DNA from 4 places in the Salmonella sp. FC25216 genome. Region 4 is predicted to be linked to each of the others. Evidence: predicted binding sites of a transcription regulator. Region 4 holds the regulator's gene; each other region holds the start of a gene.
What was found. The regulator LexA, encoded in region 4, represses DNA repair genes until DNA is damaged. The targets are predictions, from matches to a motif close to TNCTGTATGTACATACAGNA.
Positions count from the first base shown of each region.

Region 1: the regulator LexA is predicted to act here: its motif matches at 1,501-1,520, upstream of rmuC (DNA recombination protein RmuC).
Region 2: the regulator LexA is predicted to act here: its motif matches at 1,599-1,618, upstream of metR (HTH-type transcriptional regulator MetR).
Region 3: the regulator LexA is predicted to act here: its motif matches at 2,317-2,336, upstream of dinB (DNA polymerase IV).

Region 1 is NZ_JBDGON010000016.1:67,535-71,450, forward strand. It holds gene AC3G3F_RS22425 (dienelactone hydrolase family protein) at 1-405, opposite strand, end outside; gene udp (uridine phosphorylase) at 664-1,425, shown strand; gene rmuC (DNA recombination protein RmuC) at 1,566-2,996, shown strand; gene ubiE (bifunctional demethylmenaquinone methyltransferase/2-methoxy-6-polyprenyl-1,4-benzoquinol methylase UbiE) at 3,092-3,847, shown strand; gene ubiJ (ubiquinone biosynthesis protein UbiJ) at 3,857-3,916, shown strand, end outside.
Region 2 is NZ_JBDGON010000016.1:61,953-65,868, reverse strand. It holds gene metE (5-methyltetrahydropteroyltriglutamate--homocysteine S-methyltransferase) at 1-1,433, opposite strand, end outside; gene metR (HTH-type transcriptional regulator MetR) at 1,682-2,635, shown strand; gene AC3G3F_RS22405 (carboxylate/amino acid/amine transporter) at 2,523-3,422, opposite strand; gene yigL (sugar/pyridoxal phosphate phosphatase YigL) at 3,503-3,916, opposite strand, start outside.
Region 3 is NZ_JBDGON010000007.1:330,869-334,784, reverse strand. It holds gene lpcA (D-sedoheptulose 7-phosphate isomerase) at 1-496, shown strand, start outside; gene AC3G3F_RS16415 (class II glutamine amidotransferase) at 622-1,389, shown strand; gene dpaA (peptidoglycan meso-diaminopimelic acid protein amidase) at 1,360-2,100, opposite strand; gene dinB (DNA polymerase IV) at 2,353-3,408, shown strand; gene pepD (cytosol nonspecific dipeptidase) at 3,669-3,916, opposite strand, start outside.
Region 4 is NZ_JBDGON010000001.1:698,079-701,994, reverse strand. It holds gene plsB (glycerol-3-phosphate 1-O-acyltransferase PlsB) at 1-1,336, opposite strand, end outside; gene AC3G3F_RS03215 (diacylglycerol kinase) at 1,507-1,875, shown strand; gene lexA (transcriptional repressor LexA) at 1,984-2,592, shown strand; gene dinF (MATE family efflux transporter DinF) at 2,766-3,916, shown strand, end outside.

The DNA.
Region 1 (3,916 bases), on a different contig from region 4:
GCCGTTGCGCGAGGCCCAACTGGCGACGTGATCCAGGTCAGCAAGGACTTGCGAATCCGGTACCTTAGCCACCAGCCCGCTCAATAATGTGGGTATATCGGCGAAATCATTGGGGTCGCCTTCGCGGAAATAGAGTTCTGGCGCGATGGCGAGATAGCCTTCCAGCGCCAGCCGTCGGCAAATATCGCGAATGTGTTCGTGTACGCCAAAAATTTCCTGCACCACAATGACCACAGGCAGCGCACTGTTGTTCGCTTTTGGTTTGGCGTAATAGGCTGGCATGTCGTCGCCCTGAGAGGGAATTGACGTTACCCCCGCGCTAATGGCCTCATCAGGGGTATGAATCATCGTAGGGGCAAGCGGGGAGGCTGCAGGTGCAAAGCCGGATGGATGTGTCGTTGTCATGGTATTCTCCGTACCCTTAAAAAATAGCGCAATCTTAACTATAGACAGTGTGTAACAAACCACATTGCCTTAAAGCGGCTATCTTTTGTGCAATGCCTGGCGATATTGATTATTTATTGTGATGCACATCACTTTTTAATGGTAATTGAATGCAATTGTTTTACGCCATAGTGATTGCTGTCACGAAAATATCTTTATGTCTTAGGTAAAGTGTCTCTTTGCTTCTTCTGACAAACCCGATTCACAGAGGAGTTTTATATGTCCAAGTCTGATGTTTTTCATCTCGGCCTCACCAAAAACGATTTACAAGGGGCCCAGCTCGCCATCGTCCCTGGCGATCCTGAGCGTGTGGAAAAGATCGCCGCGCTGATGGATAAGCCGGTTAAGCTGGCATCACACCGCGAGTTCACCTCCTGGCGCGCTGAGCTGGATGGCAAGGCAGTTATCGTTTGCTCTACTGGTATCGGCGGTCCGTCTACCTCTATTGCCGTGGAAGAACTGGCGCAACTGGGTATTCGTACTTTCTTGCGTATCGGCACCACGGGGGCGATTCAGCCGCACATCAATGTCGGCGACGTTTTGGTAACGACCGCATCCGTTCGTCTGGATGGGGCGAGCCTGCATTTTGCGCCGATGGAATTCCCGGCCGTTGCCGACTTTTCCTGCACCACTGCGCTGGTTGAAGCTGCGAAATCGATTGGTGCCACGACTCACGTTGGCGTAACCGCCTCTTCCGACACTTTCTATCCGGGTCAGGAACGTTACGACACCTATTCTGGTCGCGTTGTTCGTCGCTTCAAAGGTTCTATGGAAGAGTGGCAGGCGATGGGCGTGATGAACTACGAAATGGAATCCGCTACGCTGTTAACCATGTGTGCAAGCCAGGGTTTACGCGCAGGTATGGTGGCGGGGGTTATCGTCAACCGTACCCAACAAGAGATTCCGAATGCGGAAACGATGAAACAAACTGAAAGCCACGCGGTGAAAATCGTCGTGGAAGCGGCCCGTCGTCTGCTGTAATTCCCCTCTCTTTTGCAAAGGCCGACGTGTTCGGCCTTTTCTTTTTGCGTGGCGCCTCGCAGGAAATTCCTTTTAAACTGGACGTTTATACAGCACAATTCTATTTTGTGCAGGACTGTGTGGTTCCAGGGGGAGGCGTTGTGGATATTACTCTTATGATAAGTGCCGTCGTGGCGCTGGCGGCTGGGGCGGTTATTGGCTGGCTGGCGACGAAAGCGCACGCCGATCAAATCCGCGCCGAGCTTATCGAAGAACGGCGGGAGCTGGATATCGAACTGAGCGCAGCCCGGCAGCAATTAGCGCAAGAAGCGCACTGGCGTAGCGAATGCGAGTTACTTAATAACGAACTGCGTAGCCTGCACAGTATTAATACCTCTCTGGAAGCCGATCTACGTGAAGTCACGACCCGTCTGGAAGCGACTCAGCAACACGCGGAAGACAAAATCCGTCAGATGATCAACAGCGAACAGCGTTTAAGCGAACAGTTTGAAAATCTGGCGAACCGTATCTTTGAACACAGTAATCGTCGTGTAGACGAACAAAACCGACAAAGCCTGAATAGCCTGCTGACGCCGCTGCGTGAGCAACTGGACGGTTTTCGCCGTCAGGTTCAGGAGAGTTTTGGCAAAGAAGCGCAGGAGCGGCATACGCTGGCGCACGAAATTCGTAACTTGCAGCAGCTTAATGCGCAGATGGCGCAGGAAGCAATCAACCTGACGCGCGCCCTGAAAGGGGACAATAAGGCGCAGGGAAACTGGGGCGAAGTTGTGCTGGCGCGGGTACTGGAGGCATCCGGACTGCGTGAAGGCTACGAATACGAAACACAGGTCAGTATTGAGAACGATGCGCGCTCGCGGATGCAGCCGGATGTCATCGTCCGCTTGCCGCAGGGCAAAGATGTCGTCATCGACGCTAAAATGACGTTAGTCGCCTATGAGCGTTACTTTAATGCTGAAGATGACTATACGCGCGAGGCTGCTTTACAGGAGCACATCGCCTCGGTGCGCAATCACATTCGCTTACTGGGGCGTAAAGACTATCAGCAGCTTCCCGGGCTCCGCTCGCTGGACTATGTTCTGATGTTTATCCCCGTAGAACCCGCTTTCCTGCTGGCGTTAGATAAACAGCCCGAACTGATAACCGAGGCGCTGAAAAATAACATTATGCTGGTAAGTCCCACAACGCTACTGGTGGCATTACGGACAATCGCCAACCTATGGCGCTATGAACACCAGAGCCGCAATGCGCAGCACATCGCGGACAGAGCCAGTAAGCTCTACGATAAAATGCGGTTGTTCGTTGATGATATGTCAGCGATCGGCCAGAGTCTGGATAAAGCGCAGGATAACTACCGCCAGGCGATGAAAAAACTCGCGTCGGGGCGTGGCAACGTTTTGGCGCAGGCGGAGGCCTTCCGGGGGTTAGGCGTGGAAATCAAACGCGAGATTAATCCGGATTTAGCGGAACAGGCCGTTACGCAAGATGAAGAATATCGTTTACGATCGATTCCTGAAGGGCGACAAGACGAACATTATCCCAATGATGAACGGGTGAAGCAGCAGTTAAGTTAACCCATACGGAGTAGTTTAGTCCTGGCGCAGAGTAGGGCAAATTGGCCCAATCTGTTACACTTCTTGAACATTTTTATCGATAAGCAGGCACTGAGATGGTGGAAGATTCACAAGAAACGACGCACTTTGGCTTTCAGACCGTCGCTAAAGAGCAGAAAGCTGACATGGTGGCCCACGTTTTTCATTCTGTGGCGTCAAAGTACGATGTGATGAATGACTTAATGTCATTTGGCATTCATCGTTTGTGGAAGCGCTTCACCATTGATTGCAGTGGCGTGCGTCGTGGACAAACCGTTCTCGATTTAGCGGGCGGTACGGGCGATCTTACCGCGAAATTTTCACGTATGGTCGGGGAAACTGGCAAAGTTATCCTGGCGGATATTAATGATTCTATGCTCAAAATGGGGCGTGAGAAGCTGCGTAATATCGGCGTGATCGGCAACGTAGAGTATGTGCAGGCGAATGCCGAAGCACTGCCTTTCCCTGACAATACGTTTGATTGCATTACCATTTCGTTTGGTTTGCGCAATGTAACGGAAAAAGAAAAAGCTCTGCGGTCAATGTTCCGTGTGTTGAAACCCGGCGGACGTTTACTGGTGCTTGAATTTTCTAAGCCTATCATTGAGCCGCTGAGTAAAGCGTATGACGCCTATTCTTTCCATATTTTACCGCGTATTGGCTCGATGGTCGCGAACGATGCGGATAGCTATCGGTATCTCGCGGAATCCATCCGTATGCATCCCGATCAGGATACCTTAAAAGCCATGATGCAGGATGCCGGATTTGAGAGCGTGGATTATTACAATCTGACGGCGGGCGTTGTGGCATTGCACCGTGGTTATAAATTCTAGGAGGGTGGAATGCCTTTTAAACCCTTAGTGACCGCAGGAATTGAAGGTCTCCTCAATACGTTTCTGTAT
Region 2 (3,916 bases), on a different contig from region 4:
TCCAGCCCTAAACGTTCCTGCTCAATGATCGCCTGCTTGATATGTTCAGCGATGCCGGTGCGGTAGTTATTCGCGTCGAGGTTGCCCTTTTTGAAGTCCAGGCGCAGACCGCGAATCTCCGTGGTTTGCGGGAACGAACCGATAGTCGTCGTCGGCCAGGCGGGAAGCTTAAAACGGGCGCGTTGCGCTTCAGCACGCACCTCATAAGGATTCTCACGCTGGCTATCCTGCGCGGTGATCGCCGCCAGGCGTTTTTCTACCCCGGCATTATGGACGCGGGTTGAGTGGCGACGAGCCTGAATCGGCGCGCTCCACTCGGTAATCGCCGATGTGTCACCGCTGTTCAGCGCATCACGCAGCAACGCCAGTTCACCGCATTTTTGCAGCGCAAAGGCAAACCAGCTTTTTACTTCCGCATCCAGACGCGTTTCGACGCTGAGATCGATCGGACTGTGCAGCAAAGAGCAGGAGGATGCTACCCACAGCGCGCGTTTGCCCACAATGTCGTTAATCTGCGCGTGTTTCTCGGTCAAATCGGCGCGCCAGACATTACGCCCGTTAATCAAGCCCGCAGAGAGCAGCCAGTCGGCCGGCAGACGTTGATGCAGTTCCGATACATCATCTTTGCCATGAATGAGGTCAACATGTAGCCCCTGTACCGGCAGCGCGATAATAGTATTAAGGTTTGGCGTCACGCCTTCAAAATAGGTTGTCAGCAACAGCTTCACCTGGCCGGCGAGCGCGTCGTAAGCCAGTTTGAAGGCATCCAGCCACGCCTGCGGCAGTTCCAGTACCAGCGCTGGTTCGTCAATTTGTACCCACTCGATACCACGCTTTGCCAGCTCAGCCAGCACTTGCTGATACACCGGCAAAATGTCTTTCAGCAACGTCAGGCGGTCAAACGGCTCGCCTTTCACTTTGCCCAGCCATAGATACGTGACAGGCCCCAGCAATACGGGTTTGATCTTATGACCCAGCGCCAGCGCTTCATCCACTTCCTCCAGCAATTGTGTCCAGGTGAGTCTGAACTGCTGGCCTTTGCTGAATTCCGGCACCATGTAGTGATAGTTAGTATTAAACCATTTGGTCATTTCCGCTGCCGCCGCCGGTTCGCCAGTCGGCGCGCGACCGCGGCCAATGCGGAATAGAGTGTCAATGTCCACGGAACCGTCGTTGTTCTGATGACGAGCCGGCACATTGCCTAACAGCAGGCTGGTGGTCAGAACATGGTCGTACCAGGCAAAGTCGCCTACCGGCAGCAGATCAATACCCGCTTGTTTCTGCTGCTCCCAGTGACGCGCGCGCAGTTCGCGCCCAACCGCCAGCAGTTCTTCACGGGTAGCGTTCCCCGCCCAGTAGCTCTCTTGCGCTTTTTTCAGCTCGCGACGCAGGCCAACGCGAGGAAAACCGAGGGTGTGAGTCAATATTGTCATTTTACTTCCTCTCTTATTTTATTGAATCTGAAAGTAAAACTCTAAATAGTTCGGCTTGCAGGAAGGCGGCGACACAGCGCATCCCCAGGAGCTTACTGAAGTAAGTGACTGGGGTAAGCAAGGAAGCCAACGCATCTGCAAGTCGAAATATGACGAGTTTTGGACGTCTGGATGTTTACACATCCATAATGTAAAGGTACTGTATATTCCTCAAGCGCAATTTGTTCATGGCGAAGTGAAGGACTTTCATGATCGAGATTAAACACCTGAAAACACTCCAGGCATTGCGGAATAGTGGATCGCTGGCTGCCGCGGCGGCGGTGCTACACCAGACCCAATCCGCTCTGTCTCACCAGTTCAGCGATCTGGAACAACGCCTTGGCTTCCGCCTGTTCGTGCGTAAAAGCCAGCCGCTGCGCTTTACGCCGCAGGGGGAGATTCTGCTGCAACTGGCAAACCAGGTGCTGCCGCAAATCAGCCGTGCGCTACAGGCATGCAACGAACCGCAGCAAACTCGTCTGCGCATCGCTATTGAATGTCATAGCTGTATTCAGTGGTTGACCCCGGCGCTGGAAAACTTCCGTGCAAGCTGGCCGCAGGTAGAAATGGATTTCAAATCCGGCGTCACTTTTGATCCACAACCAGCCTTGCAACAAGGCGAGCTGGATTTGGTGATGACGTCGGATATTTTGCCGCGCAGCGGGCTGCACTATTCGCCGATGTTCGATTTTGAAGTCCGACTGGTGCTGGCACCCGACCATCCGCTGGCCAGCAAAACGCAGATTACGCCGGAAGATTTAGCCAGCGAAACGCTGTTAATTTACCCGGTGCAGCGCAGCCGACTGGATGTCTGGCGACATTTCCTGCAACCGGCGGGTATCAGTCCGCCGCTGAAAAGCGTGGATAATACGCTATTGCTGATTCAGATGGTGGCAGCCAGGATGGGGATTGCCGCCCTGCCGCACTGGGTGGTGGAAAGTGTTGAGCGCCAGGGTTTGGTGGTGACCAAAACCCTGGGCGATGGTCTGTGGAGCCGTCTGTATGCCGCCGTGCGCGACGGCGACCAGCGCCAGGCGGTGACCGAGGCGTTTATTCGCTCGACGCGGAATCACGCCTGCGATCATCTGCCGTTTGTGCGGAGCGCGGAGCGACCCATTTTCGATGCACCCACAGCGAAGCCAGGATCACAGCCGCGCCTGTAATAAAACTTGGCCAGTGGGGCTGCTGATGCCAAATTGCGAGATTAACCAGCAGTCCTGCGGGAACATGCATATTATTCATAATACCCAGCGTCCCGGCGTCCACCTGGGTAGCGCCATAGTTCCACATAAAGTAGCCAATGCCGGACGCCACCACGCCGAGAAACACCAGAATGCTCCATTGCAGCGTGGTTTCCGGCAACTGTTGCGCGTTCCCCAACAGCGACCATGCCACCGCCGCCACCAAAAACGCCCCCAGATAGAACCACGCAAAGGCGTTGTGCTGCGGCATGGGGCGGGTCTCCATCAGACGTTTATACCCCACCATTCCGATAGCGAAACTGATATTAGAAAGCTGCACCAGGAGCAAACCTACCCAAAAATGGTCGGTCACACGATCGTAGCGAATAATCCCGGCACCAATCACCGCCAGCAACGCGCTAAATGCATAGCCCCAGCGTAAACGACGCTGACTCATCACATCGTAAATCAGCGTGATATAGAGCGGCGTCAGAACGGTAAACAGCAGCAGTTCGGATACGGTCAGGTAGAGGTAGGCATGGAAGCTCAACATATACATGATGCCAAGCTGCATCGCCCCCACCAGCATATACAGGCTGATGGTTTTTAGGTTGTGCCCGCGAGTACGCAAAAACGGCAGAAAAACGAGCGCCGCCAGCCCAACGCGTATGAGCACCGCGAAATAGCTATCGACATGCCCGGCAAGATACTCGCCAAATAGACTAAAGGAGAAAGCCCACAGGATAGTGGTAATGATAAGTAGCGCCACAATGGATGTCTCTTAAAACAGGGAACACCCATTGTAGCGGAGAGCGAAGTTGACAACTGGTCAACTAACAAACAATCACGTCAGCGTAAGAAGAGTTCGCGTAGGTAATGCGGCACGGCGTTATCAGCGTTGATGCCGATCACCTCAAGTTCGGGATACAGGTCTTTCAGACGCTGGTGCGCATTGCCCATGATGCAGCCTTTACCCGCCATTGTGAGCATTTCAGCGTCGTTCATCCCGTCGCCAAAAGCGATACACTCTTTCAGGCTGTACCCCATCGCATGAGCGACCGCTTCCAGCGCATGACCTTTCGACACTCCGCCCGCCATCACTTCCAGACAGGTCAGCGTGGAGAAACTCACGTTTACCCGATCACCCCAGCGCGCGTTAATCGCCTGCTCCAGCGGCAACAACTTTTCATGGGTATCGCTGGTGAAAAACACTTTGCTGACGCCCTCCGGCTCCAGCAGCGCAGGCTCAAACAGCGAGTAGTT
Region 3 (3,916 bases), on a different contig from region 4:
CGCCATTCAGCGCGCGGCGGTCCTGTTGGCTGACAGTTTTAAAGCGGGTGGTAAGGTACTTTCCTGCGGTAACGGCGGCTCCCATTGCGATGCGATGCACTTTGCTGAAGAGCTGACAGGTCGTTACCGTGAAAACCGTCCGGGCTACCCGGCAATTGCGATTTCTGATGTTAGCCATATCTCCTGCGTCAGTAATGATTTTGGCTATGACTATATTTTCTCTCGTTACGTTGAGGCAGTAGGGCGCGAAGGCGATGTCCTGTTAGGGATTTCGACGTCAGGGAATTCCGGTAATGTCATTAAAGCGATTGCCGCGGCCCGCGAAAAAGGCATGAAAGTGATCACCCTGACCGGTAAAGACGGCGGCAAAATGGCGGGAACAGCGGATATTGAAATTCGCGTACCGCACTTCGGTTATGCCGATCGTATTCAGGAAATCCACATCAAGGTAATTCATATTTTGATTCAGCTGATTGAAAAAGAGATGGTTAAATAAGCAGACTTTTTTCTGTGCTTTGCCGGATGGCGGCCTTGCAGGACTTATTTGGCCTATGATGGACTTGCGTAGGCCGGATAAACGCAGCGTCATCCGGCAATGAATTATGTTAAGGCAGGTGATGAATGTGCGAATTGCTTGGGATGAGCGCCAATGTGCCAACGGATATCTGCTTTAGCTTCACCGGACTGGTGCAGCGCGGCGGCGGAACCGGGCCGCATAAAGACGGCTGGGGAATTACCTTTTACGAAGGAAAGGGCTGTCGCACGTTCAAAGATCCGCAACCGAGCTACCACTCGCCGATTGCGAAACTGGTACAGAATTACCCGATCAAATCCTGCTCGGTTATTGCCCATATCCGTCAGGCTAATCGCGGCGAAGTAGCGCTGGAAAATACACACCCTTTTACCCGGGAATTATGGGGACGCAACTGGACTTATGCCCATAACGGTCAGCTCAACGGTTATAATTCGCTGGAAACCGGTAATTTCCGTCCGGTGGGGGAAACCGACAGCGAAAAAGCGTTTTGCTGGTTATTGCATAAATTAACGCAGCGTTATCCCCGCACGCCGGGCAACATGACCGCGGTATTTAAATATATTGCGACGCTGGCGACGGTATTACGTGAAAAAGGCATTTTTAACATGCTGCTGTCAGATGGGCGATATGTGATGGCGTTTTGCTCAACACATTTGCACTGGATCACTCGCCGGGCGCCGTTTGGCGTCGCCACGCTGGTGGATCAGGATATGGAAATTGATTTCAGTTCACAAACCACGCCAAATGACGTGGTTACCGTGATTGCTACCCAGCCCCTGACAGGGAATGAAACCTGGCAAAAGATTATGCCAGGCGAATGGGCGTTATTTTACCTCGGAGAGCGTATAGTTTGAGGCCAGTTGCGGCTGAACGACTTCGTGACTCAACGGTTTGCTCACGACGTAACGTCCATCAACGATGGAAACAGTTGGCGGTTTATGCGTCTGTTCAAAATAATCGTAGCCGGGTTTTAGCTGCGCCCAGAAATCTTTGTAATAAGAATATTTATGACGCTGCATATTGGCGTCGGTCATCCGGAACGGATAAATACTCACCTGCACACTCGGCTGACCAAAAACCAGCGCGGCGGTGACAAACTGGAAAATCTCATCAATGCCGCTGTCGGTCATGGCATAGCAGCCGACGGAAACACAGGCGCCGTGAATCATCAGATATTTACCATCATAGCCATGCGCGCGATCGTAGGCATTTGGAAAACCAATATTGATGGCCTTATAAAAACGGCTGTCTGGCTTGAGTTGATTACGTTGAACGCTGTAAAACCCTTCCGGACTTTTAAAATCGCCCTGACGGCGTTTCGGGCCTAACCCGCCGGAATAGTTGCAAATTTTGTAGCTATCAAGCAACTGGTATTGCTCACCCATTTTGACGTAGAGATCAAGGGTGCGCTCTTCTTTAAAAATCTGAATATAGACCGGTGAGCCCATTAACTGCTGCTTATACTCTTTACTGACCGGCGTGACGGGGCTGCTGCTGCTCAGCAAACCGGCAAATGAGACGCACGGAATCAGAAGCATCGCAAGAAAAAATGCGATTTTACGCATACTGCTTGTTCCTTGATAAAACGGTTACACACGCCAGAACGGCAAAAGAGTCCCCAAATCGGAGTAATCTGGATTTGGAGCGCTCACATTAGCACCACAGCAGTTTTTCGCAAGTCCCCGTTTATACGTTTACAATTTTCCCGCAGCTTCTCGTCGTCATATCTTCGAATCCGTCGCTTGTTTTAACGCGAATGTCTCTTTGCGTGCAATAGAATGCACTGTATACTTAAACAGTGTTTCGGGAGGCGAACGATGCGCAAAATCATACATGTTGATATGGACTGTTTTTTTGCCGCGGTTGAGATGCGTGATAATCCGGCGTTACGCGATATCCCCATTGCCATTGGCGGGAGTCGTGAGCGTCGAGGCGTTATCAGTACCGCCAACTATCCTGCGCGCCAGTTTGGCGTACGCAGCGCGATGCCGACCGCCATGGCGCTAAAACTGTGCCCCCATCTCACCTTATTGCCTGGTCGCTTTGACGCCTATAAAGAGGCTTCGCGGCATGTACGTGACATATTTTCCCGCTACACTTCGCTGATTGAACCGCTCTCGCTGGATGAAGCCTGGCTGGATGTAACTGACAGTCCGCACTGTTATGGATCGGCGACTCTGATCGCCAGGGAGATTCGCCAGACCATTTTTAATGAACTGCAACTCACTGCTTCCGCCGGCGTTGCGCCAGTGAAATTTCTGGCGAAGATCGCCTCCGATCTCAATAAACCGAACGGGCAATATGTTATTACGCCAGCCGATGTTCCCGACTTTCTTAAAATGTTGCCGTTAGCCAAAATTCCAGGTGTGGGGAAAGTTTCCGCCGCTAAACTGGAAAATATGGGGTTAAGAACCTGTGGGGATATCCAACAGTGCGATCTGGCGATGCTTCTTAAACGCTTCGGTAAATTTGGCCGGGTTTTATGGGAGCGTAGCCAGGGTATTGATGAGCGTGATGTTAACAGTGAAAGGCTGCGTAAATCGGTAGGCGTTGAGCGTACTCTGGCGGAGGATATTCATGAGTGGTCGGACTGCGAGGCCATTATTGAACGTTTATATCCGGAACTGGAGCGCCGTCTGGCCATGGTGAAACCCGATTTACTGATTGCGCGACAGGGCGTTAAATTAAAATTTAATGATTTTCAGCAAACGACTCAGGAACATGTCTGGCCGCAATTAAATAAAGAAGACTTAATTACCACTGCTCGTAAAACCTGGGACGAGCGTCGTGGCGAGCGCGGCGTGCGGCTGGTGGGGTTACACGTAACGCTGCTCGACCCACAGTTGGAACGACAGTTAGTGTTGGGTTTATAAATCAGGCCGTTAAGTTTTTATAATTATTGCGATTGCGCTATCTAAATTTCAGTATGGTTATATGTGCGTCGTCGGAAAGTATGTGGGGCGAGGCTATCCCATCGGCAGCCGATGTTTCATCAAAGCGAGCGAGGTCATCCTGTCCGTATATGTAAAGGAATGGATTTCAGAGCCGTATTATAAAGCTATTGAACCCGGCGAGCGTTTACTGCCGGGTTCATTCTTAAAAAGTCCGCGCCCTTGCTGTGGCGCGGAGATCATTACTTCGCAGGAATCGCTTTCAGCAATTCGGTCAGCAATGTCCAGTAGTGACCGACGCTTTCGATATGTACCTGCTCATCCGGAGAGTGAGGTCCGGTAATGGTGGGCCCAATAGAGACCATATCCATATCCGGATAAGGTTTCTTAAACAGACCGCATTCCAGACCGGCGTGGATAATCTGGATGTTCGGCGTTTTGTTGAACAAACGCTGATAGGTTTCCCGCACCAGGTGCATGACCGGCGAGT
Region 4 (3,916 bases):
TCTCTTTTGTCGCGCCGCGCAGTTCTTTAGCATAGGTTCCCACTTCCATGACGTGCTCATAGCCGATGTAAATAGGCACTAACGTAATTGGACGGGTACCGCCGCGCAGCATCGCCTGGATAGTCATCGACAGTGTGCCGGTTTTCGGATCTAACAAACGTCCGGTACGCGAACGTCCTCCTTCGACAAAATATTCTACGGAGTAGCCGCGGCTGAACAGCTCGCCCAGATATTCGCGAAAAACGGTGGAATAGAGTTTATTCCCCTTAAAGGTGCGACGAATAAAGAACGCGCCCAGACGGCGGAAAATCGGGCCAGCGGGCCAGAAGTTAAGGTTGATACCGGCGGCAATATGCGGCGGAACCAGTCCCTGATGGTACAGCACATAAGAAAGGAGCAAATAGTCCATATGGCTGCGGTGACAGGGCACATAGACGATTTCATGCCCGTCGTGCGCCAGTTGGCGTACGCGCTCGGCGTTATGCACGTTAATCCCCTGGTAAAGCCGGTTCCAGGTAAACCCCAAAATCCTGTCGGTCAAACGAATCATCTCGTAAGAGAAGTTCGCCGCGATCTCTTCCATCAGCGCAATGGCGTTTTGCTGCGCTTTTTCATGAGAGATTTTCTTACTGCGCGCTTCGTCTTCTACCGCGCGGGCGATAGCTTTCGAGGCCAGCAGTTTGTTAAATAGATCCTGACGGGCGGGCAGGCGTGGGCCAACAGCCGCCAGGCGCTGGCGAGCAAAGTGCATACGCGCCACGCGCGCCAGTTTCTGTGCGATGATTTTATCGGTGCCGTGTTCATCAGCCATGCGACGTAATGAGACGGACGGCGAGAATCGGACAAAGCTATCGCGACCCAGCCAGGAGATGGCAAAAAATTTCTGTACGCCGTTCATCATACGTAGAGGCGGGTTCTCTTCTCCCTTTTCACGACCCGGCGCGCGGCCAAACATCACGGAAACGGGCACCATCTGCACGTCCAAAGCCGGATTACTACGATGCAGATCGAGATAATCGTGAAAAAGTTTCACCGACTCTTCTTTTGGCGTGTAATACGTAAAGACGCGCGGTCCGCCGTGAATAAATACATAGCGCGGCAACAGCGCGCCGTCGATCTCCAGCGGCTCCAGCGGATCCGGGAGATCGTGCGCCAGACATTGAGCGCGCAGCGTCAGTAAGTCCGCTTTTGAGTTGTATGGCAAGACATACATAATGGGACGAGAAGTATCGAGTCCCAATTCCTGAGCGGGTTCCGCCGGAATAGACTTGCTTTTTACCAGTATGCTTAATGGTAAATTCAGTAATTTGTAGTAAATTCGTGGCCAGCCGGACATAAACGATGTAAAGCCTCTGGTTAATAATGCAAATGCGCTGCAAGGATATCAGAAAGTTTAGCGAATTTCTGTTGTATCCCGTCATACTTCGCGCTGCGTTACGGTAGTCCGAATCGTGCGGGGCAACCGTATAATGTCATTGACGTTAATAATGTAAAAAGGTTCTTTTGATGGCCAATAATACCACTGGATTTACCAGAATTATCAAAGCGGCAGGGTATTCCTGGAAAGGATTTCGCGCCGCATGGACTCACGAAGCTGCGTTTCGCCAGGAAAGCCTCGCGGTATTGCTGGGCGTCGTCATCGCCTGCTGGCTGGATGTGGATGCGATTACCCGTGTGTTATTGATAGGTTCCGTTTTACTTATCATGATTGTTGAAATCCTCAACAGCGCTATTGAAGCGGTCGTTGATCGCATTGGTTCTGAATACCATGAGCTTTCCGGCCGCGCGAAAGATATGGGATCGGCTGCGGTACTGCTGTCTATTTTCGTTGCCCTGATGACCTGGGGCATCCTGTTATGGTCACATTTTCGATAAAGGTTCCAAATTTTATAAATCTCTTGTTTTTTGCGCCGTTTGTGGTTCCAAAATCACCTTTAACTGTATATACTCACAGCATGACTGTATATACACCCAGGGGGCGGAATGAAAGCGTTAACGGCCAGGCAACAAGAGGTGTTTGATCTCATTCGGGATCACATCAGCCAGACAGGTATGCCACCGACGCGTGCGGAAATCGCGCAGCGTTTGGGGTTCCGTTCCCCAAACGCTGCGGAAGAACACCTTAAAGCGCTGGCGCGCAAAGGGGTGCTTGAAATCGTTTCCGGCGCATCGCGAGGCATCCGTCTGTTACAGGAAGAAGAGGACGGATTACCGCTTGTCGGGCGTGTCGCGGCGGGCGAGCCGCTTCTGGCGCAGCAGCATATTGAAGGCCATTATCAGGTCGATCCTTCTTTATTCAAACCCAGCGCCGATTTCCTGCTGCGCGTGAGCGGTATGTCGATGAAAGACATCGGTATTATGGATGGGGATTTGCTGGCGGTACATAAAACGCAGGACGTGCGCAATGGCCAGGTGGTTGTCGCTCGCATTGACGATGAAGTGACAGTAAAACGCCTGAAAAAGCAGGGCAATAAAGTGGAGCTGCTGCCGGAAAACAGCGAGTTTACACCGATAGTGGTGGATCTGCGCGAGCAAAGCTTTACGATTGAAGGGCTGGCGGTAGGTGTTATTCGCAACGGGGAATGGTTGTAATCTCTTAATCTCCTTGTACGCCGCCATCCGGCAATCTTGTCCTGATGGCGCTGTGCTTATCAGGCCTACGGGAATGCAGTTGCTGAAATGATTAATTTGTAGGCCGGATAAGGTGTTACGCTGCCATCCGGCAATGAGCACGTTTCGTTTAACTCCTTGTCAGGCTTTTCTCCATGCCGTTTTTTACCTCTTCTGATAAAGCTCTCTGGCGTCTTGCGTTGCCGATGATTTTTTCTAACATCACCGTTCCCTTACTGGGACTGGTCGATACGGCGGTGATTGGTCATCTGGACAGCCCGGTTTATCTGGGCGGTGTGGCGGTGGGAGCGACTGCCACCAGCTTTCTTTTCATGCTGCTGCTATTTCTACGTATGAGTACTACTGGGCTAACGGCGCAGGCATTTGGCGCCAAAAATCCACTGGCGTTAGCCCGGGCGCTCATTCAGCCGTTGTTACTGGCGCTGGGCGCTGGCGTGATGATTGTGCTATTTCGCACGCCGCTTATCGAGCTGGCTTTACATATTGTCGGCGGGAACGACGCTGTCCTGGTACAGGCGAGACAATTCCTTGAAATTCGTTGGCTAAGCGCTCCCGCGTCACTGGCGAATCTGGTGCTGCTCGGTTGGCTGTTAGGCGTCCAGTATGCGCGGGCACCCGTTATCTTGTTGGTCGTGGGCAATATCCTCAACATCACGCTCGACCTGTGGCTGGTGATGGGGCTTCATATGAACGTGCAGGGTGCCGCCCTGGCGACGGTCATCGCAGAATATGCCACGTTACTGATCGGCTTCATGATGGTGCGTAAAGTTCTCCATCTCCGCGGCGTGTCGCTGGATATGCTAAAACAGGCCTGGCGCGGCAACGTGCGCCGTCTTTTGGCGCTCAATCGCGATATCATGCTGCGCTCATTGCTCCTTCAGCTTTGTTTTGGCGCAATCACGGTGTCAGGCGCGCGGCTGGGCAGCGATATTATCGCGGTAAATGCAGTACTGATGACATTACTCACCTTTACGGCCTATGCGCTGGACGGCTTTGCTTATGCGGTAGAAGCGCACTCCGGTCAGGCTTACGGCGCGCGTGACGGTAGCAAGCTACTGGATGTCTGGCGAGCGGCGTGTCGCCAGTCAGGAATTGTGGCCTTGTTGTTTTCCACAGTCTATGCCCTGGCAGGCGAACATATTGTCGCGTTACTGACCTCATTGCCGCAAATACAGCTACTGGCGGATCGGTATCTTCTCTGGCAGGTGGTATTACCGCTGGTGGGCGTATGGTGCTATCTGCTTGACGGCATGTTTATTGGCGCGACGCGCGCCGCCGAAATGCG